Regions from separate parts of the Streptomyces cinereospinus genome, predicted to be linked through region 2. Evidence: predicted binding sites of a transcription regulator. Region 2 holds the regulator's gene; the other holds the start of a gene.
The links. Region 2 encodes HrcA, which represses chaperone genes, less so after heat shock. Its sites were predicted from a motif close to TTNGCACTCNGNNNNNCNGAGTGCNAA; they were not measured.
Positions count from the first base shown of each region.

Region 1: groES (co-chaperone GroES) is a predicted target of HrcA. The motif match lies at 14,535-14,561, and genes of this name have one in related genera.

Region 1 covers NZ_JBHMCY010000003.1:89,496-113,449, forward strand. The annotation lists gene ACFF45_RS02220 (glycerol-3-phosphate dehydrogenase/oxidase) at 1-1,231, opposite strand, end outside; gene ACFF45_RS02225 (nucleotide sugar dehydrogenase) at 1,495-2,703, shown strand; gene ACFF45_RS02230 (GuaB3 family IMP dehydrogenase-related protein) at 3,415-4,539, opposite strand; gene guaB (IMP dehydrogenase) at 4,656-6,164, opposite strand; gene ACFF45_RS02240 (sigma-70 family RNA polymerase sigma factor) at 6,319-6,906, opposite strand; gene ACFF45_RS02245 (response regulator transcription factor) at 7,391-8,002, opposite strand; gene ACFF45_RS02250 (WhiB family transcriptional regulator) at 8,388-8,720, shown strand; gene ACFF45_RS02255 (LysR family transcriptional regulator) at 8,864-9,760, opposite strand; gene ACFF45_RS02260 (MOSC domain-containing protein) at 9,840-10,508, shown strand; gene ACFF45_RS02265 (SDR family NAD(P)-dependent oxidoreductase) at 10,591-11,376, shown strand; gene ACFF45_RS02270 (ester cyclase) at 11,522-12,229, shown strand; gene groL (chaperonin GroEL) at 12,339-13,961, opposite strand; gene groES (co-chaperone GroES) at 14,080-14,388, opposite strand; gene ACFF45_RS02285 (polysaccharide deacetylase family protein) at 14,651-15,466, opposite strand; gene ACFF45_RS02290 (polysaccharide deacetylase family protein) at 15,463-16,380, opposite strand; gene ACFF45_RS02295 (THUMP-like domain-containing protein) at 16,471-17,637, shown strand; gene ACFF45_RS02300 (LCP family protein) at 17,668-18,780, opposite strand; partial or broken gene ACFF45_RS02305 (cellulose binding domain-containing protein) at 18,854-19,108, opposite strand; gene ACFF45_RS02310 (hypothetical protein) at 19,416-19,673, opposite strand; gene tsaD (tRNA (adenosine(37)-N6)-threonylcarbamoyltransferase complex transferase subunit TsaD) at 19,670-20,761, opposite strand; gene rimI (ribosomal protein S18-alanine N-acetyltransferase) at 20,754-21,263, opposite strand; gene tsaB (tRNA (adenosine(37)-N6)-threonylcarbamoyltransferase complex dimerization subunit type 1 TsaB) at 21,260-21,913, opposite strand; gene ACFF45_RS02330 (hypothetical protein) at 22,098-22,658, shown strand; gene ACFF45_RS02335 (hypothetical protein) at 22,683-22,850, opposite strand; gene tsaE (tRNA (adenosine(37)-N6)-threonylcarbamoyltransferase complex ATPase subunit type 1 TsaE) at 23,024-23,536, opposite strand; gene ACFF45_RS02345 (alpha/beta fold hydrolase) at 23,502-23,954, opposite strand, start outside.
Region 2 covers NZ_JBHMCY010000029.1:41,933-47,730, reverse strand. The annotation lists partial or broken gene ACFF45_RS16950 (PP2C family protein-serine/threonine phosphatase) at 1-1,105, shown strand, start outside; gene hemW (radical SAM family heme chaperone HemW) at 1,133-2,365, shown strand; gene ACFF45_RS16940 (DUF3097 domain-containing protein) at 2,489-3,292, opposite strand; gene ACFF45_RS16935 (MBL fold metallo-hydrolase) at 3,322-4,068, opposite strand; gene hrcA (heat-inducible transcriptional repressor HrcA) at 4,230-5,246, shown strand; gene dnaJ (molecular chaperone DnaJ) at 5,247-5,798, shown strand, end outside.

The DNA of each region.
Region 1 (23,954 bases), on a different contig from region 2:
GCGGCACGTCCTCGGTGACGCACTCGGCGACCCGCAGGTCGAGCCCGTGCACCGCCTCGTCCACCGCGTCCTTGGCCATCACCCGGTACGTCGTGTACTTGCCGCCCGCCACCACGACCAGCCCCGGCACCGGGTGGACGACGGTGTGCTCGCGGGACAGCTTGCTGGTGGCGTCCGACTCGCCGGCGAGCAGCGGCCGCAGACCGGCGTACACCCCCTCGACGTCGTCGCGCGTCAGCGGCACCGCCAGCACCGAGTTCAGGTGCTCCAGCAGGTAGTCGATGTCGGCGCTGGACGCGGCGGGGTGCGCCTTGTCCAGGCTCCAGTCGGTGTCGGTGGTGCCGATGATCCAGTGCCGGCCCCAGGGGATGACGAACAGCACGGACTTCTCGGTGCGCAGGATGAGCCCGGTGGTGGAGTGGATGCGGTCCTTGGGCACCACGAGGTGGATGCCCTTGGACGCCCGGACGTGGAACTGCCCGCGCTCGCCCACCATGGCCTGGGTGTCGTCGGTCCACACGCCGGTGGCGTTGACGATCTGCCGGGCGTGGATCTCGTACTCGCCGCCCGCCTCGACGTCCTGCACCCGGGCCCCGACGACCCGCTCGCCCTCGCGCAGGAATCCGGTCACCCGCGCGCGGTTGGCCGCCTTCGCGCCGTACGAGACCGCCGTGCGCACCAGGGTGGTGACGAAACGGGCGTCGTCCATCTGGGCGTCGTAGTACTGCAAGGCGCCGACCAGCGCGTCCTTGCGCAGCGCCGGTGCCACGCGCAGGGCGTGACGGCGGCTCAGGTGACGGTGCGCCGGCAGGCCGCGGCCGTGCCCCCGGGCCATCGACATGGCGTCGTACAGCGCGACGCCCGAACCGGCGTACAGCCGCTCCCACCCCTTGTGCCGCAACGGGTAGAGGAAGGGCACCGGCTTCACCAGGTGCGGGGCCAGCCGCTCCAGCAGCAGGCCGCGCTCCTTCAGCGCCTCGCGGACGAGGGAGAAGTCGAGCATCTCCAGATAGCGCAGGCCGCCGTGGATCAGCTTGCTGGACCGGCTCGACGTGCCCGACGCCCAGTCACGCGCCTCGACCAGGCCCGTCGACAGGCCGCGCGTCACGGCGTCCAGCGCGGTGCCCGCGCCGACCACGCCACCGCCCACCACCAGTACGTCCAGCTCCCGCTCGGCCATCGCCGCGAGCGACTCGGCGCGCTGCTCCGGTCCCAGTGCCGCTGTCCTCACCGCTGCCTCCCGCTGATCGCCTCGCCCGGGCCGCACCCGTCGAGCGGGACCCGGTCCGCCTCCCCCACGCTCAAAGTCTGACCGCGTCGTCCGGCTTCAGCCACCACACACCCCCAGCCTGTGGACAATTCACGCGGACACGAGCAAGCGCAATACCGCAAAACGGTCATATTTACTCCTAGTCTGACATTGCGCTGGCTCATTGTGTCCACAGGGCTTGCGCACCTGTCCCGTTTCGGTTACTGGGAAGGACGGCCCACGCCATGCCCGCAGATCTCGCCGTCATCGGACTCGGCCCGCTCGGCCTGCCGCTGGCCCAGGCCGCGGTCGCCGCCGGCATCCCCACCGTCGGCTACAAGACCGGCCCCGAACCCGGCTCGCTCAGCCCCGCCGAACTGCGCCGGATGCTCTCGGGGGGCTTCCGGCACGCCGTGGGCCCGAGCGAGCTCGGCCGAGTGCGCACCGCGGTCATCTGCGCCCCGGCCCCCCGAGGCGCGGACGGCGGACCGGACCTGAGCCAGGTGGAGGCGGCCGCCCGCACCCTGGCCGCCCGGCTGCGCCCGCACACCACGGTCATCCTGGAGACGCCCGTGCACCCGGGCACCACCGAGGAGTTCCTCCGCCCCCTGCTGGAGGAGGGCTCACGGCTGCGCGCGGGCCGCGACTTCCACCTCGCCTACTCGCCCAGCCGCGTCGACCCCGGCAACCGCGACTTCACCCCGGGCAGCACCCCCAAGGTGATCGGCGGCCTCACCCCCGCCTGCACCGAGTCGGCCGCCGCCTTCTACGGCCGTCTCACCGACAAGGTCGTCCGCGCGCGCGGCCCCCGCGAGGCCGAGGCCGTGCAGCTGCTGGAGACCAACTACCGGCACGTCAACATCGCCCTGGTCAACGAGATGGCCGTCCTCTGCCACGACCTGGGCATCGACCTGTGGGACGTCATCCGCTGCGCGGAGACCAAGCCGTTCGGCTTCCAGGCCTTCCGCCCCGGCCCCGGCGTCGGCGGCCACGCCGTACCGCAGGACCTGACCGGCCGCGCGGGCCGCGGCCTGCGCATGGTGGAACTGGCCCAGCAGGTCAACAACCGGATGCCCCGGTACGTCGTCCAGCGCGCCGCCACCCTGCTCAACGAGCACGGCAAGTCGGCCCGCGGCGCCCGGGTGCTCCTGCTCGGCGTGACCTACAAGCCCGACCTCGCCGACCAGCAGGCCACCCCGGCCCAGGAGGTCGCGATCCGCCTGATGGAACTCGGCGCCGCCATCAGCTACCACGACCCGCACATCCCGTCCTGGAGCATCCTCGACCGGCCGGTGCCCCGCGCCGACTCGCTCTACGAGGCGGCGGCCGCGGCCGACCTGACGATCCTGCTGCAGAACCACCGCACCTACGACCTGCAAGGGCTGTCGGTGAAGGCCCAGCTCCTGCTCGACACCCGGGGCGCCACCCCGACCGGAGCCGCGCACCGGCTCTGACCCGCCCGACACGGGAGGAAATCGGCCGGTGGCGCGCGGCGGTGGGCCTGTTACTCTTCGGCGCCCCCGTCGCACACCTGTGCGCGGACACCGCTCGGTCACCCGCCCCGCGGGTTTTTGTCATGAACCAGTCAATTCTGCCGACCGACGGCCACCCGTTCGCCCGGCAGCCGGTCCCCGTCCCGCCGGCGCCGCCCGCGCCCGCCCGCGGGAACGTGGCGCTCGGCGTGGTCACCGCCGTCGTCGTGCCCTGGTCACCGCCGGTGTCCACGGCGCCGTCGCCGGCATCACCGAGTACGAGATCGGCTACGCCGCGACCGGCGTCGGCTGCCTCGTCGGCTCGCGGCCGGCGGGGCTGGCGGGGCCGGCGGGGCCGGCGGGGCCGGCGGGGCCGGCCCGGTGCTGCCCGGGGTGAGCGCCCTGTTCTCGCTGGGCGCCGTCTGCCTCGGCCGGCCCGTCGGCGCCGGGATCCTCAGCGCCGACCTGCTCGGCGTCTCCACGATCACGATGTTCACCGAGCACCTGGACCTGCTGATGGACGCCTGGCGGGAGACCGCCGAAGCGATGACGTTCCTGTTCCTCGCCGTCGGCGCGATCGCCGCGTTCTCCGGCGCCCGCAAGGCCGCCGCCTGGCCCTGGGCCGCCGCGTGGCCGGCGGGCACGCAGAAGGGCCCGTCCACCGCCGTGGACGGGCCCTCACGCGTCGTACGGCTACCGGCGGTGCTGCGAGTCCGCCACCGTCACCTCGACCCGCTGGAACTCCTTCAGCTCGCTGTAGCCCGTGGTGGCCATGGCGCGGCGCAGGGCGCCGAAGAGGTTCATCGAGCCGTCCGGGGTGTGCGACGGGCCGGTGAGGATCTCCTCCAGGGTGCCGACCGTGCCGAGGTCGACCTTCTTGCCGCGCGGCAGCTCCTCGTTGACGGCCTCCATGCCCCAGTGGTTGCCCCGGCCGGGACCGTCGGTCGCGCGGGCCAGCGGGGAGCCCATCATCACCGCGTCGGCGCCGCAGGCGACCGCCTTGGGCAGGTCGCCGGACCAGCCGACACCGCCGTCCGCGATGACGTGCACGTAGCGGCCGCCGGACTCGTCCATGTAGTCCCGGCGGGCCGCCGCCACGTCCGCGACCGCCGTGGCCATGGGCACCTGGATGCCCAGCACGTTGCGCGTGGTGTGCGCGGCGCCGCCGCCGAAGCCGACCAGCACGCCCGCCGCACCGGTGCGCATCAGGTGCAGGGCGGCGGTGTACGTGGCGCAGCCGCCGACGATCACCGGGACGTCGAGCTCGTAGATGAACTGCTTGAGGTTGAGCGGCTCGTGCGAGGACGAGACGTGCTCCGCCGACACCGTCGTACCGCGGATGACGAAGATGTCCACGCCCGCGTCCACCACGGCCTTGGAGAACTGCGCCGTGCGCTGCGGGGAGAGCGCGGCCGCGGTGACCACGCCCGAGTCGCGCACCTCCTTGATGCGCTGCCCGATCAGCTCCTCCTTGACCGGCGCGGCGTAGATCTCCTGGAGGCGGCGGGTCGCGGTCTCGGCGTCCAGGCCGACGATCTCGTCCAGCAGCGGCTGCGGGTCCTCGTACCGCGTCCACAGACCCTCGAGGTTCAGCACGCCCAGGCCGCCCAGCTCGCCGATGCGGATAGCGGTGGCCGGCGAGACGACCGAGTCCATGGGGGCGGCCAGGAACGGCAGCTCGAAGCGGTAGGCGTCGATCTGCCAGGCGATCGAGACCTCCTTCGGGTCCCGCGTACGGCGGCTGGGGACGACGGCGATGTCGTCGAAGGCGTACGCCCGGCGGCCGCGCTTGCCGCGCCCGATCTCGATCTCAGTCACGTGTGTGGCCTTTCCCTGATGCGTTGCAGCGCCTTCCAGTATCCCCGACCGGCACGACGAGGGCGGCCCCGGATGCTCCGGGACCGCCCTCGGTCCGGCTCACGCGCGCGCGTGCGTCACCTGCCGCGGCTGTAGTTCGGTGCCTCGACCGTCATCTGGATGTCGTGCGGGTGGCTCTCCTTCAGGCCCGCCGACGTGATCCGCACGAAGCGGCCGTTGGCCTGGAGCTCGGGGACGTTCGTGCCGCCGACGTAGAACATCGACTGGCGCAGACCGCCGACCAGCTGGTGGACCACCGAGGAGAGCGGGCCGCGGTAGGGCACCTGGCCCTCGATGCCCTCGGGGATCAGCTGCTCGTCGGAGGCGACGCCCTCCTGGAAGTAGCGGTCCTTGGAGAACGACTTGCGGTCGCCGCGGGTCTGCATGGCGCCGAGCGACCCCATGCCGCGGTACGACTTGAACTGCTTGCCGTTGATGAACATCAGCTCGCCCGGCGACTCCTCGCAGCCCGCCAGCAGGGAGCCCAGCATCACCGTGTCGGCGCCCGCGACCAGGGCCTTGGCGATGTCGCCCGAGTACTGCAGACCGCCGTCGCCGATCAGCGGGACGCCGGCCGCCCGGGCGGCGAGCGAGGCCTCGTAGATCGCGGTGACCTGCGGCACGCCGACGCCGGCGACCACACGGGTGGTGCAGATGGAGCCGGGGCCGACACCGACCTTGATGCCGTCCACGCCGGAGTCGATCAAGGCCTGGGCGCCGTCGCGGGTGGCGACGTTCCCGCCGATGACGTCGACGCCGGAGGAGTTCGACTTGATCTTGGCGACCATCTCGCCGACCAGCCGGGAGTGACCGTGCGCGGTGTCCACCACGATGAAGTCGACACCGGCCTCGATCAGCGCCTGGGCGCGCTCGAAGGCGTCACCGGCGACACCGACGGCGGCGCCGACGAGCAGGCGGCCCTCGGCGTCCTTGGCGGCGTTCGGGTACTTCTCCGCCTTGACGAAGTCCTTGACGGTGATCAGGCCCTTGAGCACGCCCTCGTCGTCGACCAGCGGCAGTTTCTCGATCTTGTGCTTGCGCAGCAGGTCCATGGCGTCCACGCCGGAGATGCCGACCTTGCCGGTGACCAGCGGCATCGGCGTCATGACCTCGCGCACCCGGCGGGCGCGGTCGGTCTCGAAGGCCATGTCGCGGTTGGTGACGATGCCGAGCAGCTTCTTGTTGCCGTCGGTGACCGGGACGCCGCTGATCCGGAACCGGGCGCACAGCGCGTCGGCCTCGGCGAGCGTGGCGTCCGGGTGGATCGTGATGGGGTCGGTGACCATGCCGGACTCGGACCGCTTCACCAGGTCGACCTGGTTGGCCTGGTCCTCGATGGACAGGTTCCGGTGCAGGACGCCGACACCGCCCTGCCGGGCCATCGCGATCGCCATGCGCGACTCGGTGACCTTGTCCATGGCGGCGGACAGCAGCGGGATGTTGACCCGCACGTTCCTGGAGACGTACGAGGCGGTGTCGATCTCGTCGGGTGCCATGTCCGACGGGCCCGGCAGCAGCAGCACGTCGTCGTAGGTCAGCCCGAGGGTCGCGAATTTTCCGGGCACTCCGTCGACGTTGGCAGTCATGACACCTTCCCCAGATGGCCTTGCTCGGTGCGGATGTCCATGCTAACGGGAAGCCGGACTGTCGAATTCCACGCTCTCCACGGTGGCGGACGGCCCGTGGCTTCGTGCGTTCGTACGGAGAACGGCGTCCGCCGGTTCATCCGGCGGGCTCCGCCTACTGTTCGGCCAGCGCCCGCAGCCTGCTCAGTGCGCGGTGCTGGGCCACCCGTACCGCTCCTGGTGACATTCCCAACATCTGGCCGGTCTCCTCCGCCGTGAGGCCCACCGCGATGCGCAGCAGCAGCAGCTCGCGCTGGTTCTCGGGGAGGTTGGCCAGCAGTTTCTTGGCCCACTCGGCGTCGCTGCTGAGCAGTGCCCGCTCCTCGGGGCCGAGCGAGTCGTCCGGCCGCTCGGGCATCTCGTCGGACGGGACCGCCGTCGAGCCGGGGTGCCGCATGGCCGCCCGCTGGAGATCGGCGACCTTGTGCGCGGCGATGGCGAAGACGAAGGCCTCGAAGGGGCGCCCGGTGTCCCGGTAGCGCGGCAGCGCGAGCAGGACGGCGACGCAGACCTCCTGGGCCAGGTCCTCCACGAAGTGGCGCGCGTCCCCCGGCAGGCGGGACAGCCGGGTGCGGCAGTAGCGCAGCGCCAGCGGGTGGACATGGGCGAGCAGGTCGTGCGTGGCCTGCTCGTCCCCGTCGACCGCGCGGTGGACGAGCGCGCCGATCGCCCCGTGGGCAGGGGTCGCCTCGTCGTCACGCATCGGTCCATGGTGCCCTGCGGGCTGATGCTCCGCGGCACTGCCTCCGTTGTTGTGCACCGAAGCGTTATGAGCAGGTGCGCCGGAAGTCATCCCCTGCGCCCTCCCCTTCCGCTCGACCGACTCGTCCCCGAGGAACTCCACACCTCAAGGATGCGGCATCCGCGCCGAAACGAGCATCGGCCATGCGCCGGACCGCGCCACCGGACCCTTTTCCGGTGCGGCGCGCCCCGTCCCCGGAACGGTGCGCGCCCCGGCCGGGGCCTTCGGTACGGCCGCCGTGACCAGGGATGACAGCACTGCCCCGGAGGCCGCGCCCGCACGGACGCCCCGGCTCACCCGAGCGCCCGGCACGGCCGGCAAAGGGGGCCGGTCCGTCCCGGACCGGGCGGGGAGGTACCCCCATCGTGTCGCCTCCTCCCCCACCCGAGCGGGGACTCGTCGCCGTCCCCGCTCACCGGGGCCCGGGCGGCGCCGCACGGCGGCGTCAGCGCACCAGGCCCCAGCGGAACCCGAGCGCCACCGCGTGCGCCCGGTCCGAGGCGCCGAGCTTCTTGAACAGGCGGCGGGCGTGGGTCTTGACGGTGTCCTCGGAGAGGAACAGCTCGCGGCCGATCTCGGCGTTGGACCGGCCGTGGCTCATGCCTTCGAGCACCTGGATCTCCCGCGCGGTGAGCGTCGGCGCGGCGCCCATCTCGGCGGAGCGCAGCCGGCGCGGGGCGAGCCGCCAGGTCGGGTCGGCGAGCGCCTGCGTGACCGTGGCCCGCAGCTCCGCGCGGGAGGCGTCCTTGTGCAGGTACCCGCGGGCGCCGGCGGCGACCGCGAGGGCCACGCCGTCGAGGTCCTCGGCGACGGTGAGCATGATGATCCGCGCACCGGGGTCGGCGGACAGCAGCCGCCGCACCGTCTCGACGCCGCCCAGTCCGGGCATGCGCACGTCCATCAGGATGAGGTCCGAGCGGTCGGCACCCCAGCGGCGGAGGACTTCCTCGCCGTTGGCCGCCGTCGTCACACGCTCGACGCCGGGCACGGTCGCGACCGCGCGGCGGAGCGCCTCTCGGGCAAGCGGGGAGTCGTCGCAGACGAGGACGGAAGTCATGGCCGCCCTCCGCAGCTGATGCGCGTCACCTTGAGCCTCCAGGCTGGCTGGTACGAAATCGTCACCTGTGCGGTCGACCGTCTCGGACGCCTGCCCGAGCGCTTGTGTTCTCAACCGCCTCCGCACTCTCAACGACGGTCACTCGAAAGAGTTACGGGGCTGTGTGCCGTCTTCGGCACTCTACGTGAGGGTGCGGACACGCTGCACACACGCGCGAGAGACCCTCAACCTTTCATCACAACCTGTGACCCATTTAGACCCATTTCTTCCCATTCACTGGTGTCTGAGGCTAGATTCGCAATGAGTCATATTTTCATCTCCTTAGATCGTAGATGTACGGTCGTGGGCACCGTATCCGCTCAGAACGGCTGCAAGGGGTCACGCAATGGCAGATTTCTCCCGCCTTCCCGGACCGAACGCGGACCTGTGGGACTGGCAGCTCCTGGCCGCCTGCCGCGGGGTGGACAGCTCGCTCTTCTTCCACCCGGAGGGCGAGCGCGGGGCGGCTCGGAGCGCTCGCGAGAACTCGGCCAAGGAGGTCTGCATGAGGTGCCCGGTCCGCGCCCAGTGCGCGGCGCACGCGCTGGCGGTGCGCGAGCCGTACGGCGTGTGGGGCGGGCTGACCGAGGACGAGCGCGAGGAACTCATGGGGCGGGCGCGCCACCGGCTGGTGCCGGCGTCGGCAGCCGGCGGGAACGCCGCCGCCTCGAACACCTGAAGGAACGTTTCTTCGCCGGGCACGCGCACGCGTGCCCTTGCCCTTGACCGCGTGCCCCGCCCGTGACCGCCCGCGACCGACCGTGACCGACCGCGACCGACCGCCCCGACCCCGCCCGTGACCGCCCCCGGACCGCCGGACGTCTAGCGGGCCGCCGCCCGCGCCAGCTGCTCCAGCGTCGCCCGCACCGCGGGAACCTGCGCCAGGTCCGGCAGCGTCAGCGCGACGATCTCCCGCCGCACCGCCGGTTCCAGCGTCACCGCCCGCGCCCCCCGGGGCCGTACCGACTCGACCGCCAGCTGCGGCAGCATCGCCACCCCCAGTCCCGCGCCCACCAGGCCGATCACCGCCGGATAGTCGTCGGTGGCGAAGTCGATGCGGGGCGTGAAGCCGGCCCCCGCGCACACCTCGATCAACTGGCCCCGGCAGCGCGGGCAGCCCGCGATCCACGGTTCCCCGGCGAGTTCGCCGATGGCGACGGACCCCGAGCGGGCCAGCCGGTGCCGTTCGGGCACCAGCGCCACCAGCCGGTCGGTGAGCAGCGGCCGGACGACCAGGTCGTTCCACTCCTCGGCGCCGGCCGCGCCGCCGTAGCGGAAGGCGAGCGCGACGTCGCAGTCGCCGGCCCGCAGCCGGTCGACGGACTGGGGCGGCTCGGCCTCCTCCAGGGAGACCCGGGTGCCGGGGTGCTCGGCGCGCAGGGCGGCGAGGGCGGCCGGCACCAGGGTGGAGCTGCCGCTGGGGAAGGACACCAGCCGGACCCGCCCGGCCCGCAGCCCGGCGATCGCGGCGACCTCCTCCTCGGCGGCGGTGAGCCCGGCGAGGATGCCCGAGGCGTGCCGCACCAGCGCCTCGCCCGCCTGGGTCAGACGCATCTCGCGGCCCGTGCGCACGAGCAGGGGGGTGCCCACGGAGGCCTCCAGCGCCTTCATCTGCTGACTGACGGCGGGTTGCGTGCACCCCAGTTCGCGTCCCGCCGCGGAGAAGGAGCCGGTGGCGGCGACGGCGCGCAGGACGCGCAGATGACGGGCCTCGATCACCCACCAAGCATAAGCAATGCTTGGGTAGGACGCCGAATAATGCGTCGACACTTTGGTTCTGCTCGCCTACGGTGCGGCCATGAGGCTTCTGTCTGTGAACCTGGGCCGCGCGACGGCCGTTCCCTACACCGACCACCCCCAGGGCCTGACCGGCATCGGCAAGCGCCCGGCCGACGGTCCCGTGCGGGTGGCGGCGCCCGGCCCCCGGGGCGTCGGGGCGAGCGGGCTGGCCGGGGACGCGGTGTGCAACACCCGCTTCCACGGCGGCGACGACCAGGCCGTGTACGCGATGGCACGCGAGGACCTCGACGCGTGGGAGCGCGAGCTGGGGCGTGAGCTGACCGACGGCTGCTTCGGCGAGAACCTCACGACGGCGGGCGTCGACGTCTCCGGGGCGCTGATCGGCGAGCGCTGGCGGATCGGGCGGGAGGTGCTGCTGGAGATCACCTCGCCGCGCGTCCCCTGCCGGACCTTCCAGGAGCACCTGGGGGAACGGGGCTGGGTGCGGCGCTTCACGGAGCGGGCCGCTCCGGGAGCGTACCTGCGCGTGCTGGAGCCCGGGGAGATCCGTGCGGGCGACCCGGTGGAGATCGCGTACCGGCCGGACCACGAGGTGACCGTCGCCCTGGCCTTCCTGGCGCGGACGACGCGGCGCGCGCTGCTGCCGCGGCTGCTGGAGGCGGGTGAGGCGCTGCATGCGGAGTGGCGGGCGGCGGCCCGCGACCACACCGCGCCGCACGGCGCCTGACCTGGGGTCACAAGGGCATAACCCGCGAAAACTTCACGCACGGCCGCCGGTCGTCCCCGTCCCGGGTCACTACCCTTGGTCCATGACAACGGCTCTGATTACGGGATCGACCGCGGGAATCGGCGCCGCGTTCGCGCGGCGGCTGGCGGCTGACGGGCACAACCTCGTCCTGGTGGCCCGCGACACCAAGCGCCTCCGCGAGCAGGCGACCGAACTGCACGACCGGCACGGCATCGAGGCGGAGGTGCTGACGGCGGACCTGGCGACGGACGGTGGCATCGAGACGGTCGCCACCCGGCTCGCCGACCGCAAGAACCCCGTCGACCTCCTGATCAACAACGCCGGGTTCGGCAACAACGGCCGCTATCTGGAAGTGCCGATGGCCGACGAACTGCGGATGCTCAAGGTGCACTGCGAGGCGGTCCTGCGGCTGACGTCGGCGGCGACGCAGGCGATGCTGGAGCGCGGGCGCGGTGGCGTGGTGAACGTCGCCTCGGTCGCGGCCTTCCTGCCGCGCGGCACCTATGGCGCGTCCAAGGCCTGGGTGGTCCAGTTCACCCAGGGGGCCGCCCGCGACCTGGCGGGCACCGGCGTGCGGCTGATGGCCCTGTGCCCCGGTTTCGTCCGCACCGAGTTCCACCAGCGGGCCGGCATGGGCACGGGCAACATCCCGGGCTGGATGTGGCTCGACGCGGACAAGCTGGTCTCGGCGGCCCTCACGGACCTGGCCCGCGGCAAGGCGCTCTCCGTCCCGGATCCCCGGTACAAGGCCCTCATGGGCGTGGTGAAGATGGCGCCGCGCGGACTGCTCGGCGGGATCAGCTCCCGGGCGGGCCGCAAGTACGGGCCGGAGTACCAGGCACGCTAGGGGCCCCGCCGAGGCACCCCCGGACCTCTCGGCAGCCGTCACGGGCCCGGCGTCGCGCCCCGTGGTCCGCGGCCCGAGCGGCGGGCGGTCCCGGTGGGACAATGGAGCCGTGCACCGGGACCCAGGGGGGACGGGAGGCGGCGCCATGACCTTCGTGCAGGTCATCGACTGCAAGACGAGCCGGTTCGAGGAGCTGGACCGGCTGATGGACGCTTGGGTCGAGAAGACCAAGGGCAAACGGACCGCGACGCACAGCGTGATCGGCAAGGACCGGCTGGACGCGTCGCACTTCATCGAGATCGTGGAGTTCCCGTCGTACGAAGAGGCGATGCGCAACTCCACGCTGCCGGAGACCGACCGGATCTTCCAGGACATGGTCGCGCTGTGCGACGAGATGCCGACCTTCACGGATCTGGACGTGGTGCGGGACCAGCAGATGTTCAGCGCCACGGTGCGGCGGTTCTTCGAGCTGGTGCAGGCGCCGGGGGAACTGCCGCCGCTGGACGAGGTGATGGGGGAGCACTACCACCACCACGACCCGGCCAACGTGGACGACGTGGTCGGGATGGACCAGATCCGGCGCGAGATGCGGCTCTGGCGGGAGGGCTTCACCTTCGCGTTCACCGTCGAGGACCTGATCGCCGACGGCGACCGGGTGTGCGCGCGGTGGTTCTGGAAGGGCACGCACCGGGGCGACTTCCTGGGCGTCCCGGCCACGGGCAGGGAGGTCTTCATGACGGGGACGACCGTCTTCCGGTGCACCGGTGACGGCAGGCTCGCCGAGGGCTGGTGGGAGTACGACCGGCTGGGGCTGATGGAGCAGCTGGGCGTCTTCGAGGAACTGGAGCGCTAGTGCGGCACTGGTCCCGCGAGGGGAAAGGGGGAGGCCCGGCACCTCGTGGTGCCGGGCCTGCCTCAGCGCTGCCGGACATCAGCCGGCCGGGTGCCGGCGCGACCGGGTGTCAGTGCGCGTGGCCGTGGCCGTGGCCCGCGGCCTCCGGCTCCTCTTCCTTCTTCTCGACGACCAGGGTCTCGGTCGTCAGCAGCAGGGAGGCGATGGAGGCGGCGTTCTCCAGGGCGGAGCGGGTGACCTTGACCGGGTCGATGACGCCGGACTTGATCAGGTCGCCGTACTCGCCGGTGGCGGCGTTGTAACCGCTGCCCTTCTCCAGCTCGGCGACCTTGGAGACGATGACGTAGCCCTCCAGGCCGGCGTTCTCGGCGATCCAGCGCAGCGGCTCGACGGCGGCCTTGCGGACGACGGAGACACCGGTGGCCTCGTCGCCCTCCTTGCCGAGGTTGTCCTGAAGGACCTTCACGGCGTGGACGAGCGCGGAGCCGCCACCGGAGACGATGCCCTCCTCGACCGCGGCGCGGGTCGCGGAGATGGCGTCCTCCAGACGGTGCTTCTTCTCCTTCAGCTCCACCTCGGTGGCGGCGCCGACCTTGATCACGCACACGCCGCCGGCCAGCTTGGCGAGGCGCTCCTGGAGCTTCTCGCGGTCCCAGTCGGAGTCCGTGGCCTCGATCTCGGCCTTGATCTGCGCGACGCGGCCGTTGACGTCGGCCTTCGAGCCGGCGCCGTCGACGATCGTGGTGTCGTCCTTGGTGACGGTGACGCGGCGGGCGGAGCCGAGGACGTCCAGACCGACCTGGTCGAGCTTGAGGCCGACCTCCTCGGAGATGACCGTGGCGCCGGTGAGGACCGCCATGTCCTGGAGCATCGCCTTGCGGCGGTCGCCGAAGCCCGGGGCCTTGACGGCGGTGGCGTTGAAGGTGCCGCGGATCTTGTTCACCACGAGGGTGGAGAGGGCCTCGCCCTCGACGTCCTCGGCGATGATCAGCAGCGGCTTGGAGGCGTTCGACTGGATGATCTTCTCCAGCAGCGGCAGGAGGTCCGCGATGGCGGAGATCTTGCCCTGGTGGATGAGGATGTACGGGTCGTCGAGGACGGCCTCCATGCGCTCCTGGTCCGTCACGAAGTACGGCGACAGGTAGCCCTTGTCGAAGGCCATGCCCTCGGTGAAGTCCAGCTCCAGGCCGAAGGTGTTGGACTCCTCGACGGTGATGACACCGTCCTTGCCGACCTTGTCCATCGCCTCGGCGATGAGCTCGCCGACCTGCTGGTCCTGGGCGGACAGCGCGGCGACGGCGGCGATGTCGGACTTCTCGTCGATCGGCCGGGCCGAGGCCAGCAGGTCCTCGGAGACGGCGGCGACGGCGGCGTCGATGCCCTTCTTGAGGGCGGCCGGGGAGGCGCCGGCGGCGACGTTCTTCAGGCCCTCGCGGACCAGCGCCTGGGCCAGCACGGTCGCGGTGGTCGTACCGTCACCCGCGATGTCGTTGGTCTTGGTCGCCACCTCCTTGACCAGCTGGGCGCCGAGGTTCTCGTACGGGTCCTCGACCTCGACCTCGCGGGCGATGGTGACACCGTCGTTGGTGATGGTGGGGGCGCCGAACTTCTTGTCGATGACGACGTTGCGGCCCTTGGGGCCGATCGTCACCTTGACCGTGTCGGCAAGCTTGTTGACGCCGCGCTCGAGGGCGCGACGGGCGTCCTCGTCGAACTTCAGGATCTTCGCCATGGCAGCGGGAGCCCTCTCGGAAAAGTCTGCGGTAAAGAAACTGCGCCCCCAGCGCCCGGCTTCGTTGGCGGTCGCGGGGGCCAGGGGCGCAGCTCAAGAGCGGTGTGCTCGGGGTGAATTACTTCTCGATGATCGCGAGGACGTCGCGAGCCGAGAGGACGAGGTACTCCTCGTTGTTGTACTTCACCTCGGTGCCGCCGTACTTGCTGTAGAGAACGACGTCGCCGACGCTGACGTCGAGCGGAAGGCGGTTGCCCTCCTCGAAGCGGCCCGGGCCCACGGCCAGGACGACGCCCTCCTGGGGCTTCTCCTTGGCGGTGTCCGGAATGACCAGGCCCGAGGCCGTGGTCTGCTCGGCGTCCAGCGGCTGGACCACGATACGGTCCTCGAGCGGCTTGATGGCAACCTTGGAGCTGGCGGTCGTCACGATCCGACCTCCCCCTTCGGAGATCTCACGGGGTTAACTGTCTGAGGTGGCGACCAGGTCGATCCGTCGTCGCGGGTGCCGGACCTGCCCGTCGCGTGTTTGGCACTCTCCAGTGGGGAGTGCCAGAGCCGAGACTATGACCGCGGTTAGCACTCGGTCAAGCGGAGTGCCAATTGCCGGGCGGCGCGTCGGCGTCCGGGGCCGCTTTTCGGCGCCTTCGGGCCGGGCACGCGCCGAACGGGGCCGGGGGTGTGCCGCCCGCTCAGAGGTAGTCCTCCAGGCGCCCCACCGTCAGGCCCGCCTCCTGTACGCGCTTCAGCAGCCGGGTGGTGCGTTCGCGGAGCATCGGGCTCGGGGTCTCCGTCGAGGGGACCGAGACGATGTCGCCCGGACGGAGGCGGGCGGGGCCCTCCGCGAAGGTGAGGTCGGCGGCGTTCATCGTGGCGCGCCAGAGCACGATCGCCGCGATGCCGCAGTCCGCGGCCGCCCTGCGGGTCGTGGTGTCGTAGGCGCCGTAGGGCGGGCGGAACAGGTGCGGGCGGACGCCGAAGCGGGCGTGGATCTTCTGCTGCTGGCCGCAGATCTCGGCGCGCTGGCCGGCGTACGGCAGGCCGCGCAGGGCGGCGTGGTCCAGGGTGTGGTTCTGGACGCTCGCGCCGACCGAGCGCAGGCGCGCGAAGTGGCCGTACCCCGGTCCGACGACGCTGTCGGTGAGGAACATGCTGACCGGGAGCCGCAGTTCGCGGACCATGTCGACGAAGCGCGGGTCCTTCTCGGCACCGTCGTCGTAGGTGAGGAAGACGACCTCGTGGGGGGTCGGCACGCGGTCCAGGACCGGCGGGAGACCGCCCGCCGGGCGGGCGGGCGGGCGGGGGCGCGCGGGAGGCGCGGGAGGCGGGGAGAGCGGCGTGGAGAGGCCCCAGCGGCGGTGCGGCGCGGGCTGCGAGGCGGCCGAGCCGGGTGCCGCGCCCGCCTCGGCGGCGGACCGCTCGGGCCGGGTGCCGGGCAGGGCGCAGCCGGCGAGCAGGACCAGGAGCAGGAGCACCGCCGCCCCCGCCGTCCGGCCGCGCCGGGTCACAGGTAGTCCTCCAGGCGGCCGACCGCGTACCCCTTGGCCGTGACCTCGTCGAGGAAGACGCGGATCATGTCGGGCATCCGGCCCGCCCACTCGTCCGTGCCCCGGAAGTGGCTGAGGACGATGTCGCCGGGGTGGATGTCGCGGTCCCACTCGCGGTACTCCCAGTGGTCGACGAAGACCTCCTCGTTCCACAGCGGGACGTATCTGACGCCGCAGGCCTTGGCGGCGCGCAGGGTGTCGGCGTCGTAGTTGCCGAAGGGCGGGCGGAACAGCAGCGGGCGGGTGCCGTAGCGCTTCTCGATGACGTCCTGCATGCCGCAGATCTCCCGCTCCTGCTCGGAGTAGGAGAGGCCGGGCAGGTAGGGGTGGCTGAGGGTGTGGTTGTTCAGCCCCGCTCCCCGGGCCTGCATCTGCCGGAAGTAGCCGTAGTCCTCCTTGACCAGGTAGTCGCTGAGGAACGCGGTGTAGGGGATGCGCAGGTCGGTCATCATCCGCAGGAATGCCGGGTCCTTCTCGGCGCCGTCGTCGATGGTGAGGAAGACGACCTTCTCCTCGGTCGGAACGGTGGTGAAGACGGGCGGCAGGCCCTGCTCCTCGTGTCCGTCCACCTCGAATCCGTCGCGGGTGGTGATCACCGGCTTCGTCGCGGGCGGGGGCGGCGGGCCGAGCGGCGTCCTCTTCAGGCCCCAGCGTTCGGCGGCGGCGGCCCTGGCGGCGTGCTCGGCGCGCAGCTTGGTCGCGTAGCCGTCCAGCGCGCGGGCCGGGGGCGCCTTGAGGGGCGGGGGCGCCTCGTCGTCCCGCCCGCAGCCGGAGGCGATGGCGGCGGCGGTCAGGACGGCGACGGCGGCCCGGGCCGCCGTCCGCCCCCGCCGCCCCTTTGCCCTCTTTTTGTCATTTTGTACTACTACTCGCATGGGGCCGGATCCTCCCAGGCGCCGCCGCCGAACCCCCGCCGACACCGCCGCCGCGGGCACACCATCCACCGACTGGCCGACAATGACCCGGTGAACGACCTCGCCCCCCTCCTCACCCCCGAAGGCCGGGCCCTCCTCGACGAGGTGCGCGGCACGGACCCCGCCCAGGAACTCGCCGTCGCCACCCGGCTGCGCCGCGACCACCCGGCCGACCTGGTGTCGGCGGCGCTCGGCCAGGCACGGCTGCGGCAGCGGGCGGTGGCCAAGTTCGGGGCGGCGGACGCCGGACGCATGTTCTTCACGCCCCACGGGGTCGAGCAGTCGACCCGGGCGAGCGTGGCGGCGTACCGCGCGGGGCGCCTGCGCGAGCTGGGCGTGGCCCGCGTGGCCGACCTGTGCTGCGGGATCGGCGGGGACGCGATCGCCCTGGCCCGCGCCGGGATCCGCGTCCTGGCCGTGGACCGCGACCCGCTGACCGCGGCCGCCGCGCGGGCCAACGCCGAGGCGCTCGGCCTGGCCGGGCTGATCGAGGTGCGCGAGGCGGACGTCACGGAGGTGGACGTGGCGGGGTACGACGCGGTCTTCGTGGACCCCGCGCGGCGGGGCGGCCGGGGCCGGATCTTCGACCCGGAGGCGTACTCGCCGCCGCTCTCCTGGGCCGTCCAGGCGGCCTCGGCCGCCGCGCACGCGGCCCTCAAGGTGGCGCCCGGCATCCCGCACGAGGCCGTGCCCGGCGCCGCCGAGGCGGAGTGGGTCTCGGACGGCGGGGACGTGAAGGAGGCGGTGCTGTGGTTCGGCACCGAGCCCGGCCTGGTGCGCGCCACCCTCCTGCCCGGCCCCCGCTCCCTGCGCTCGCGCGGCCTGCCCGACCCGGCGGTGCGTCCCGTCGGGCGCTTCCTGTACGAGCCGGACGGCGCCGTCATCCGCGCCCACCTGGTCGCCGAGGTGGCCGCCGAGCTCGGCGGCGGACTGCTCGACGGGACCATCGCCTACGTCACGGCCGACGACCTGCGCCCGACGCCGTACGCCACCGCCTACGAGATCACCGACCGGCTGCCCTTCAACGTCAAGAAGCTGAAGGCCCTGCTGCGGGAGCGGGAGGTGGGGATCCTGACCGTGAAGAAGCGGGGCTCGGCGGTGGAGCCGGAGGAACTGCGCAGGAAGGTGAAGCCGCAGGGGCCGAACGCCGCGACGGTGTTCCTGACCCGGGTCGCGGGCGCGCCGACGATGCTCGTGGGGCATCCGGCGCAGCCGTAGAACCGCACGCGCCCGTCCCGGCGGCCCCCGTCACCGCAGCGACGCCCACAGCTCCGCCGCCTCCGGCTCGTCGGCCACCACCCGGTTGCGGTCCCACGGCGCCGGGACCACCGGCATGGTCAGCGTCCGCACCGCGTCCGCCGGCAGGCCCCGCAGGCTCTGCCCGAGGCCCACCAGCTCCGCCAGCGAGTCCAGGCCGGTGTCGGTCGTCAGGCTGCCGGTCACCGCGTCCGCGACCTCGTAGAGGCGGGCCGGGTCCGACAGCAGGCTGGTCGACGCGATCCGGTCCAGCAGCGCCCGCACCAGCTGGTGCTGCAGGCCTATGCGGCCCAGGTCGCTGCCGTCGCCGATGCCGTGCCGGGTGCGGGCCAGCGCCAGGGCCTGTTCGCCGCCGAGGTGGTGGGTGCCGGCCGGCAGGGTCAGATGGCTGTCCTCGTCGTCGATGTCCGCCCCGGTGGTGACGGTGACCCCGCCGAGCGCGTCCACCAGCCCGGCGAAACCGGCGAAGTCGAGCTCGACGTAGTGATCGACCCGGACGTCGGTCAGCGACTCGACGGTCTTCACCGCGCACACCGGACCGCCCACCGAGTACGCGGTGTTGAACATGACGCCGGACGCCTCGGCCGACTCGCCCCCCGACTCCAGCGGGCAGGACGGACGGGTGACCAGGGTGTCGCGCGGGATGCTGACCACGGTGGCCTCGGTGCGCCCGGTGTTCAGGTGCACCACCATCGCCGTGTCGGACCGGGCGCCGGCGCTGTCGCCGCCGCCGAGGGACTGGTTGGCGGCGCCGCTGCGCGAGTCCGAGCCCAGCACCAGGATGTTCAGCGCCGCCCCGGCCGGTGTCGCGGCGGACCCGGAGGCGGTGGGCGCCGGCCTCGCCGGGCGGTCGTCGCCGAGGGCGCCGTCGATGTCGACGCCGGTGATGTTGTCGTTCAGCCGCCAGTAGACCCAGCCCGCCCCGGCACCGCCGAGCGCCAGCACGACGGCGAGGGCGAGACCGGCGACCCGCAGCGCACCGGACCGCCGGTCCGCCCCTCCCCGGCCCCCGAGGCCCTCGGGGACCCCGCGCTCTCCGCCGCCTCCACCGCCGCTTCGGCTCTCGTCCTCGCTCCCCTGGCGCTCCGTCACGTGTCCCGTCACAGACAGGAACGTAAGTCCGAATTATTACCGGCGGGGATGCGAGCACCGCTTTCTTCGGAAAATCTCAGACTTCTCAGCCCAGTGTCACGCTGGGTGACGGATTGCCGCCGCTCCAGGAGCCGTTGAAACCGAAGGTGACCGAACTGTCGTTCGGGACGGTCCCGTTGTGGGACGCGGAGGTGCAGCGGACCGTTGCTCCGCTCCGGGCGCACTGCGCGTTCCAGGCCTGGGTGATCCGCCGGCCCGCGCCGTACGTCCACTCGGCCCGCCAGGAGGAGAGCGAGGCGCCCACGCAGGAGATGGTCACCTCGCCGGTGAAGCCGGTGTTCCGCGGGCCCGGACGGCGCGGCGGGACGGCGGGCCCGACGAGCGGCCCGACGTGCTGCACGCCCGGCGGGTGGAGCGGGGCTCCTCGGCGCGGTGGACCCGCGCGCGGGCACGGCCGACGGCTCCGGCGGGATCACGACCCCGAGGAGCCCGGACGACCCGCGCGCACCCGGGGGGATCATCACCCCGACGAACCCCGACGACCCGCGCGCACCCGGGGGGATCATCACCCCGACGAACCCCGACGACCCACCCACACCGGCGGGATCATCACCCCGAGAGGCCCCGACGACCCGCGCGCACCCCCGTCATCCCTCACCCACCGACTCGAACCGCCACCGGTGGACCGCCCGCGTGACCAGTTCGCCGTCCGGCTCCGGCAGTTCGGGCAGCTCGGCGTCGCCCGCCGCGTCCCACCAGGTGATGACGAGGACCCGGTCCTGCGGTGCGCGGAAGGTCTCGCGGCGCAGCGGGCCGGGCACGAGCCGCTGCTCGCGGGCCCAGGCGAGCAGGTCCGCCCCGCGCCCGGGCACCGCCCGCGCCTCCCACATCACTGCGACCGTCATGGGTACAGGTTCTCCTTGCTGACCTCGTGCACATGGTCGTGGCCGTGCCCCGGCACGTGCGGATCGGTCACCGGCAGCGACGAGTCCGCCGACAGGTCCCAGCCGGACGCCGGCCGGTCGCGCGCCACCAGCTCCGCGCCCAGCGCCGCGACCATCGCCCCGTTGTCGGTGCACAGCTTGGGCCGGGGCACTCGCAGCCGGATGCCGGCCGCCTCGCACCGCTCCTGGGCCAGCGCCCGCAGCCGGGAGTTGGCGGCGACACCGCCGCCGATCATCAGGTGGTCGACGCCCTCGTCCTTGCAGGCCCGTACGGCCTTCCGGGTGAGCACGTCCACGACCGCCTCCTGGAAGGACGCCGCCACGTCCCGCACCGGCACCTCCTCCCCGGCCGCCCGCCTGGCCTCGATCCAGCGGGCCACGGCCGTCTTCAGCCCCGAGAAGGAGAAGTCGTACGCCGGGTCGCGCGGGCCGGTCAGACCGCGCGGGAACGCGATCGCCTCCGGGTCGCCCTCGCGCGCGTAGCGGTCGATGACCGGGCCGCCGGGGAAGCCGAGGTTCAGCACCCGGGCGATCTTGTCGAAGGCCTCGCCGGCCGCGTCGTCGATGGTGGCGCCCATGGGCCGCACGTCGGAGGTGATGTCGGAGGAGAGCAGCAGCGAGGAGTGGCCGCCGGACACCAGCAGCGCCATCGTCGGCTCGGGCAGCGGCCCGTGCTCCAGCTGGTCGACGCAGATGTGCGAGGCGAGGTGGTTGACGCCGTACAGCGGCTTGCCGAGGGCGTACGCGTACGCCTTCGCCGCCGACACGCCGACCAGCAGCGCGCCCGCCAGCCCCGGACCGGCCGTCACCGCGATGCCGTCGAGGTCGCGCGCGCTCACCCCGGCGTCCTTCAGCGCCCGGTCGATGGTCGGGATCATCGCCTCCAGGTGCGCCCGGGAGGCGACCTCCGGCACCACGCCGCCGAAGCGGGCGTGCTCGTCGACGCTGGAGGCGACGGCGTCCGCCAGCAGGGTGGTGCCGTGCACGACGCCGACACCGGTCTCGTCGCAGGAGGTCTCGATCCCCAGGACCAGGGGTTCGTCAGCCATGTCGGATCTCGGTTCCTTGTACAGAGGTTGCTGGGTCGGTCAGGCGCATCACCAGGGCGTCCACGTTGCCGGGCTGGTAGTAGCCGCGCCGGACGCCGATGGCCTCGAAGCCGAAGCGTTCGTAGAGCTTCTGGGCGCGGACGTTGTCGACCCGGCATTCGAGCATCACCTCGGCGCACTCGAACGCGGTCGCCGCCCGCAGCAGTTCGGTCAGCAGCCGCCCGCCGAGACCGGTGCCCCAGTAGGCGCGGGCGACGGCGATCGTCTGGACGTCGGCGATGTCGCCGGCCGCGGCGAGCCCCGCGTACCCGGCGATCCGGTCGCCGTCCTGGGCGACGACGTACCGCCGGGTGGCCCCGGGGCCGCGCGCGTGGGCGAGTTCGGACCAGAACATGCCCCGCGACCAGGCGTCGTCGGGGAACAGCTCCCGCTCCAGCCCCAGTACGGGATCGATGTCCCACCAGCGCATCTCCCGCAGCACGGGCGTCACGGGCCCGGTCACCTCGGGGTGACCACCTTGTAGTTCCTGGGCACCTGGGCGTCCGGGCGGCGCAGGTACAGCGGCCGGGCGGGCGGCAGTTCCTCGCCCCGGTCCAGCCGCTCGGCGGCCAGCCGGGCGAGGGCGGCGGCGGACACGTGCTCCGGCTCGTGCGCGACCGGGAAGGCGTCCGGGTACAGCAGCGCGCCCGCGCCGACCGCGGGCAGGCCCGCGACCTGCTCGGCGATGTCGGCGGGACGGTCGACGGCCGGGTCGGTGAGGCGGGTGCGGGAGTCGGCGTAGCGCGCCCAGTAGACCTCCTTGCGCCGGGCGTCGGTCGCCACGACGAAGGGGCCCTCCATGTCGGCCGCACAGGCGAGGCCGTCCAGCGTGCACACGCCGTGCACGGGCACACCGAGGGCGAGCCCGAAGGTGTCGGCGGTCATCAGCCCGACGCGCAGCCCGGTGTACGGCCCCGGGCCGATCCCCACGACGATCCCGGTGACGGCGCCGAGTCTCAGCCCGGCCTCGGCCAGGACGCGGTCGACGGCCGGGAGCAGCAGTTCACCGTGCCGGCGGGCGTCCACCTGGCTCGTCGAGGCGATGACGTCCGTACCGTCGTGCAGGGCGACGGTCACGGCGGGGGTTGCGGTATCCAGAGCGAGCAAGAGCACGCAAACAGCCTACGGCTCCTCGTGACCGGCGGCTGACGCCGTGGCCCGCCCGGCCCGCGGCGGCCCCGACACGGCGCCCGGCGGCGCGCGCGACCACGCCGGCCGCTCCGCTGCGTACTGCTACCGTCACCTGAGGTAATCATCTGCCAGGACCGACAGGACTGACGACGCGGAGGTGGGCGCCGTGGCCAGCACCAGCGCCGGAATCGTGACCGGGCTGACGGCGGCCGCCCTCACGGCGGTCGCCTTCCTCGCCTACCAGGCGGCGGCGACCGTCCCGGCGGAGCTGGGCGCGTCGCCCGACGCCCCCGGCGCCTCCCCCGTCGTGACCGCGTCCAAGGCCCCCCGCGACAGCCGGAACCCCACCGCGCTGCCCGGCGGTTCCGGCACCGGCGAGCGGGTCGTGTACTCGCTCGACGACGACCGGGTGTGGCTGGTCGGCCCGCGGAACACGGTCCAGCGCACCTTCAGGGTCATGCCCAGCGCGGTCGACCCGGCGCCGGGCACCTACGCGGTGATGTCCCGCTCGGGCGCCACCACGGGCTCCGACGGCATCCCCGTCGAGCACGTCGTCCGCTTCACCAGCGTGGACGGCGTGGTCATCGGCTTCAGCGCGGCGACGGACAGCTCGGCCGCCCCGCCCGACCCGGCGGTGCGGACGGGGGGCATCCGGCAGACCCGCGAGGACGGGGACGCGATGTGGCAGTTCGCCACGATCGGCCAGAAGGTGGTCGTCATCCGCTGACCCGCCGCCGGCCGGACGTCCGCGCTACGCCGCCTCGCGGTGGTCCACGCGCCGGACGGGCGCCGGGGGCTCGGGGGCGCGCGGGGGCGTGGAGACGGCGTTCGCGGCGGCGCAGGACGCCAGCAGATCGCGCATGGACACCCCGGCGGGCGCGACGGGCCGTGGCTGCGGCGTGCGGTCCGTGGTCGACATGGACGCCTCCTGAGGGCCGGGGCGGAGGTGGGCGAGGGTAACTTAGGTACACCTAACTGCAGGCTGGCTACCATGTGACCACGTCCCGGACACCGGGCGCAACATCTTGCCGACGTCTTGTCGGAACCTCCGCCGAAAATCTCCGGCGGTCCGCCGCCCGGGCTTCGGCGCCGTCAGGCCGACAGCGACCCCAGGCCCACCGCCGCCCAGCGCTCCCCGACCCCGGTCAGCGTCACGTGCCGGACCTCGTCCGTGGTGTCCCCCACGGCCCGGTGGATGGTGACGTGCAGCCGGTCCTCGGTCAGCTCCTCGACCTTGCCCTCGCCCCACTCCACCACGACCACCGACTCCGGCAGCGAGACGTCGAGGTCGAGGTCCTCCATCTCGTCCAGCCCGCCGCCCAGGCGGTAGGCGTCGACGTGGACGAGCGGCGGCCCGTCCCCGAGGGACGGGTGCACGCGGGCGATGACGAACGTCGGCGAGGTGACCGCCCCGCGCACGCCGAGTCCCTCGCCGAGCCCCCGGGTCAGCGTGGTCTTTCCCGCGCCGAGCTCCCCGCTGAGCATGACGAGGTCTCCGGCGCGCAGCAGTTTGGCCAGCCGGCGGCCGAGGTCGCGCATCTGGTCGGGCGAGTGGACGGTCAGCTCGGTCTCAGCCGGGTTGTGCGGTGCCGCTGGTGCTTCCATAGCCACCCACGGTAGCCCCTGCCGGCACCGCGCCCACGCGAGTGAGCAGGTCGGCGAGCCGGTCGGTGACCACTTCCGGGTGCTCCAGCATCACCAGGTGCCCGGCGTCCGGCACCAGCACCAGTTCGGCGTCCGGCAGCAGATCGGCGATGGCCTCGCTGTGCTCGCTCGGCGTGACCAGGTCCTTGAGCCCGGCCAGCACCAGCACCGGCAGATCCGCGAAACAGGCGAGCGCCTCGGTCTTGTCGTGGTCGGTGAACGCCGGGTAGAACTCGGCGACCACGTCGATCGGGGTGCCCTCGATCATCCGCTCGGCGAACCGGGCGACGGCCGGGTCCACGTCCCGGGAGGCGAACGAGTACCGCTTGATGATCCCGGCGAACAGGTCCGCCGTGGCCCGCCGCCCCTTCTCCACCAG
Region 2 (5,798 bases):
CGTCCCCCTTGCCGACGGTACGCCCTTCGTCCCCGCCGCCACCCCTGTCCCCGACGACACGCCCTTCGGCTCCGCTCCCGCCCCCGATGACACCCCTTCCGCCCCCGCCCCCATCCCCGGCAGCACGCCCCTCGGCCCCGCCGCCCCCACCCCCGGTGGCGCCGCCCTGGCCTACCGGCTCGTCGCCGGCGGGCGGCCGCTGGGCTCGCTCGTCATCGGGCGGGCCGGCGTCGCGGGCTTCCCGGACGAGATCACCGGGCTCGTCGAGGACCTCAGCCGCCGGGTGGCGCTGGCCATCGGGGCGGCCCGGCAGTACGCCCGGCAGGCCACCATCAGCGCCGTGCTCCAGCGCGGGCTGCTGCCCGGGGCGGTGGCGCAGATCCCCGGCGTGCGCAGCGCGCTCGTGTACGAGCCCTGCGACAAGGGCGGCCCCAGCGGCGACTTCTACGACCTCTTCCCGGCGGGCGACGGGCGCTGGTGCTTCGCCGTCGGCGACGTCCAGGGCAAGGGCCCCGAGGCGGCCGTCGTCATCGGGCTGGCCCGCCCCTGGCTGCGGCTGCTGGCCCGCGAGGGCTACCGCGTCGCCGACGTCCTCGACCGGCTCAACCAGCTCCTCCTCGACGACGCGACGGAGGCCGCCGACGCGGCCGCCCGCGCCCTGATCGGCCCCGCCGGCCCCGGCGACGGCCCGCAGACCCGCTTCCTGTCGCTGCTCTACGGCGAGCTCGTCCCCTTCGACGGCGGCGTGCGCTGCACCGTCGCCTCCGCCGGGCACCCGCTGCCGCTGCTGCTCGGCCCGGACGGCGATGTCCGCACGGTCGCGCGGCCGCAGACCCTGCTCGGGGTCGTCGAGGACGAGACCTACACCAGCGAGAGCTTCGAGCTGCGGGCCGGTGACACCCTGCTGTGCGTCACGGACGGGGTCACCGAGCGGCGCAGCGGCACGCGCCAGTTCGACGACGAGGACGGGCTGGCGGCGGCGCTGGCGGGATGCGCCGGGATGAGCGCGGAGCTGATCGCCGAGCGGATCAGGCGGCTGGTGCACGAGTTCGGCGGGCGGCCGCCGGAGGACGATCTGGCGCTGCTGGTGCTCCAGGCCGAGTGACGCGCCGCGTACGGGACAATGGGGGACATGCCTTCCGCACTTCCCGACGGCGAGCCCGTCCCCCACGACGGCGCCCTGCCCCCGGCCGCGCTCGCCGGGGCCGCGGACCGGCCCCTCGGCTTCTACCTGCACGTGCCCTACTGCGCGACCCGCTGCGGCTACTGCGACTTCAACACCTACACGGCGACCGAGCTGCGCGGCACGGGCGGCGTGCTCGCCTCGCGCGACAACTACGCCGGCACCCTCGTCGACGAGATCCGGCTGGCCCGCAAGGTGCTCGGCGACGATCCGCGCGAGGTCCGGACGGTCTTCGTCGGGGGCGGCACGCCGACGCTGCTGGCCGCGGACGACCTCGTCCGGATGCTGGGGACGGTCCGCGAGGAGTTCGGGCTGGCGGCGGACGCCGAGGTCACCACGGAGGCGAACCCGGAGTCGGTCGGCCCGGCGTACCTCGCGGCCCTGCGGGAGGGCGGCTTCAACCGGGTCTCCTTCGGGATGCAGAGCGCCCGGCAGCACGTGCTGCGGGTGCTGGACCGCACGCACACCCCCGGCCGCCCCGAGGCGTGCGTCGCGGAGGCACGGGCCGCCGGGTTCGAGCACGTGAACCTGGACCTGATCTACGGCACGCCGGGGGAGTCCGACGACGACTGGCGGGCCTCGCTGGACGCGGCGCTGGGCGCGGGCCCGGACCACGTCAGCGCGTACGCGCTGATCGTCGAGGAGGGCACGCAGCTGGCCCGGCGGATCCGCCGGGGCGAGGTGCCGATGACCGACGACGACGTGCACGCCGACCGGTACCTCATCGCCGAGGAGCGGCTGTCCGACGCCGGTTACGCGTGGTACGAGGTGTCCAACTGGGCCACCTCGGACGCCGCCCGCTGCCTGCACAACGAGCTGTACTGGCGGGGCGCCGACTGGTGGGGCGCGGGGCCGGGCGCGCACAGCCACGTCGGGGGCGTGCGCTGGTGGAACGTGAAGCACCCCGGCGCCTACGCCGCCGCCCTGGCGGCCGGCCGCTCCCCGGGCGCCGGCCGCGAGCTGCTGACCGACGAGGACCGCCGCGTGGAGCGCGTCCTGCTGGAGCTGCGGCTGCGGGACGGCGTGCCGCTGTCACTGCTCCGGGAGCGGGGCCGCGCGGCCGCCCGGCGGGCCCTGGCGGACGGGCTCCTGCGGGAGCCGGAGTACGCGGCGGGCCGGGCGGCGCTGACCCTGCGCGGGCGGCTGCTCGCCGACGCCGTGGTGCGCGACCTCGTGGACTGACGAGGCCGCCGCCCGGGGCCGGACCGGCGAGGCCGCCCGGAGACGCGCCCCGAGGAGGTGCCGTGATGAGGCCGCCCGGAGACGCCCCGTGTCGGTGGACCGGCGAGGCCGTCCGGGTACGCCCTACGCGGGTGCCGTGACGAAGTCGATCAGCTCCTCCACGCGGCCCAGCAGCTCCGGCTCCAGGTCCTTGTAGGAGCGCACCCGCGACAGGATCCCCTGCCACGCCGCGCCGGTGTTCTCCGGCCAGCCCAGTGCCCGGCACACGCCCGTCTTCCAGTCCTGCCCGCGCGGCACCCGGGGCCACGCCTCGATCCCCAGCGACGCCGGCTTCACCGCCTGCCAGACGTCGACGTACGGATGGCCCACCACCAGGGCGTGCTCGCTCGTCACCGCCTGTGCGATCCGCCACTCCTTCGAGCCCGGCACCAGGTGGTCGACCAGGACGCCCAGCCGGGCGTCCGGGCCCGGCGCGAAGGACTCCACGATCGACGGCAGGTCGTCCACGCCCTCCAGGTACTCCACGACCACGCCCTCCACGCGCAGGTCGTCGCCCCAGACCCGCTCGACGAGCTCGGCGTCGTGCCGGCCCTCGACATAGATGCGGCCGGCCCGGGCCACCCGCGCGCGGGCGCCGGGCACGGCGACCGACCCGGAGGCGGTGCGGGCCGGGCGGGCCGGTCCGGAGGCGGGCCTCACCAGCGTCACCACGCGGCCCTCCAGCAGGAAGCCCCGCGGTTCCAGCGGGAAGACCCGGTGCTTGCCGAGGCGGTCCTCCAGGGTCACCGTGCCCGCCTCGCAGCGGACGACCGCGCCGCAGAAACCGGTGCCGGGCTCCTCGACCACCAGGCCGGGCTCCGCGGCGACCTCCGGGACGGGCTGGGGCTTCTTCCACGGCGGGGTCAGGTCCGGAGAGTACTGGCGCATTCGCCCGACGATATGGACAGCTGTACGCGTCACCCGTGCGACACGCCGAACCGCGCGGCCAGGGCGTCGCGCTGGCGCCGTACGAACGCCGCGTCCACCACCGCTCCGTGGCCGGGCACGTACAGCGCGTCCTCGCCGCCGAAGCCCACCAGCCGGTCCAGCGCGTCCGGCCAGTGCGCCGGCACCGCGTCCGGCCCCGCCTGCGGCTCGCCCGACTCCTCGACCAGGTCGCCGCAGAAGACCACCTCGCGGTCGCCCGGACCTCCGCCCGGCACCAGGACCGCCAGGTCGTACGCCGTGTGCGCCGGCCCCACGTTCGCCAGCAGCACCTGGCGGCCGGGCCCCAGGTCGAGGGTCCACTCGCCGGAGACGTGGTGGCGGGGCGGGACCAGCGTGTCGGCCGCCTCCTGGGCCGCCGCCGCGTCGAGGCCGTGGCGGACGGCGTCCGCGCGCAGCTCCTCACGGCCGCGCCGGCCGCCGAGCACGGCGTCGACGCCGACCGCGCCGAACACCTCCGCCCCGGCGAACGCGGCCGCGCCCAGCACGTGGTCGAAGTGGGGGTGGGTGAGCGCGAGATGGGTCACACGCCGGCCGGCGAGCTCCTCCGCCTGCGTCCGCAGCCGAGCCCCCTCCGCGAGGCTCGAACCGGCGTCGATCAGCAGCGCCGCGCCCCGGCCGACCACCAGCCCCACCGTGCAGTCCCAGTCCGGGAGGCGGCAGCGCCCGACGCCGGTCGCGAGCCGCTCCCAGCCCACCTCTTCCCAAGTCACGCTCATACGGCGACGCTAGCGGTACGCCCCGCCCCGCACGACCCGGCGGGACCGGCCTTGCCGGGGGCGTACCCGACGGCCGTACACTGGGCCGGTAAGGCTGGCACTCGCGGGCGTCGAGTGCCAGGGGGAGCGGCAAGGGGACGACGTGCTGGAGGTGTGCGCGGATGCTCAGTGAACGAAGGCTTCAGGTCCTGCGCGCGATCGTCCAGGACTACGTCGGAACCGAGGAGCCGGTCGGCTCCAAGGCGCTCACCGAGCGGCACAGCCTCGGCGTCTCCCCGGCCACCGTCCGCAACGACATGGCGGCCCTGGAGGACGAGGGGTACATCGCCCAGCCGCACACCAGTGCCGGGCGCATCCCGACGGACAAGGGCTACCGGCTCTTCGTCGACAAGCTGGCCGAGGTCAAGCCGCTGACCGCGCCGGAGCGGCGCGCGATCCAGAACTTCCTCGACGGCGCCGTCGACCTGGACGACGTGGTGACCCGCACCGTGCGGCTGCTCGCCCAGCTGACCCGGCAGGTCGCCGTCGTGCAGTACCCGTCGCTGACCCGGTCCACCGTGCGGCACGTGGAGCTGCTGTCGCTGGCCCCCGCGCGGGTGATGCTGGTGCTGATCACCGACACCGGCCGGGTGGAGCAGCGGATGGTGGACTGCCCGGCGCCGTTCGGCGAGTCGTCGCTGGCGGACCTGCGGGCGCGGCTGAACAGCCGGGTCGCGGGCCGCCGCTTCACGGACGTGCCGCAACTGGTGCAGGATCTGCCGGAGGCCTTCGAGGCCGAGGACCGCGGTACGGTCCAGATGGTGCTCTCCACCCTGCTGGAGACGCTCGTCGAGGAGACGGAGGAGCGGCTGGTGATCGGCGGTACGGCCAATCTCACCCGTTTCGGACATGACTTCCCCCTCACCATCCGGCCGGTGCTGGAGGCGCTGGAGGAGCAGGTGGTGCTCCTCAAGTTGCTGGGCGAGGCGAAGGATTCGGGCATGACCGTGCGCATCGGGCACGAGAACGCCCACGAGGGACTCAACTCCACGTCGGTGGTGTCGGTCGGCTACGGTTCGGGCGGCGAGGCAGTCGCCAAGCTCGGCGTGGTCGGACCGACCCGCATGGATTACCCGGGAACGATGGGAGCGGTACGCGCAGTGGCACGGTACGTCGGACAGATCCTGGCGGAGTCGTAAGTGGCCACGGACTACTACGCCGTTCTCGGCGTGCGCCGCGACGCGTCGCAGGAAGAGATCAAGAAGGCCTTCCGGCGGCTCGCGCGCGAGCTGCACCCGGACGTCAACCCGGACCCGAAGACCCAGGAGCGGTTCAAGGAGATCAACGCCGCCTACGAGGTGCTCTCGGACCCGCAGAAGAAGCAGGTCTACGACCTCGGCGGCGACCCCCTGTCGCAGGCCGGCGCGGGTGCCGCGGGCGGCTTCGGCGCGGGCGGCTTCGGGAACTTCTCGGACATCATGGACGCGTTCTTCGGCACGGCGTCGCAGCGCGGGCCGCGCTCGCGCACCCGCCGGGGCCAGGACGCGATGATCCGGATCGAGATCGAGCTGGACGAGGCGGCCTTCGGCACCACGAAGGACATCCAGGTCGACACGGCCATCGTCTGCTCCACCTGCAGCGGTGAGGGCGCGGCGCCGGGGACCTCGGCGCAGACCTGTGACATGTGCCGCGGCCGCGGTGAGGTCTCGCAGGTCACGCGGTCCTTCCTGGGCCAGGTCATGACCTCGCGC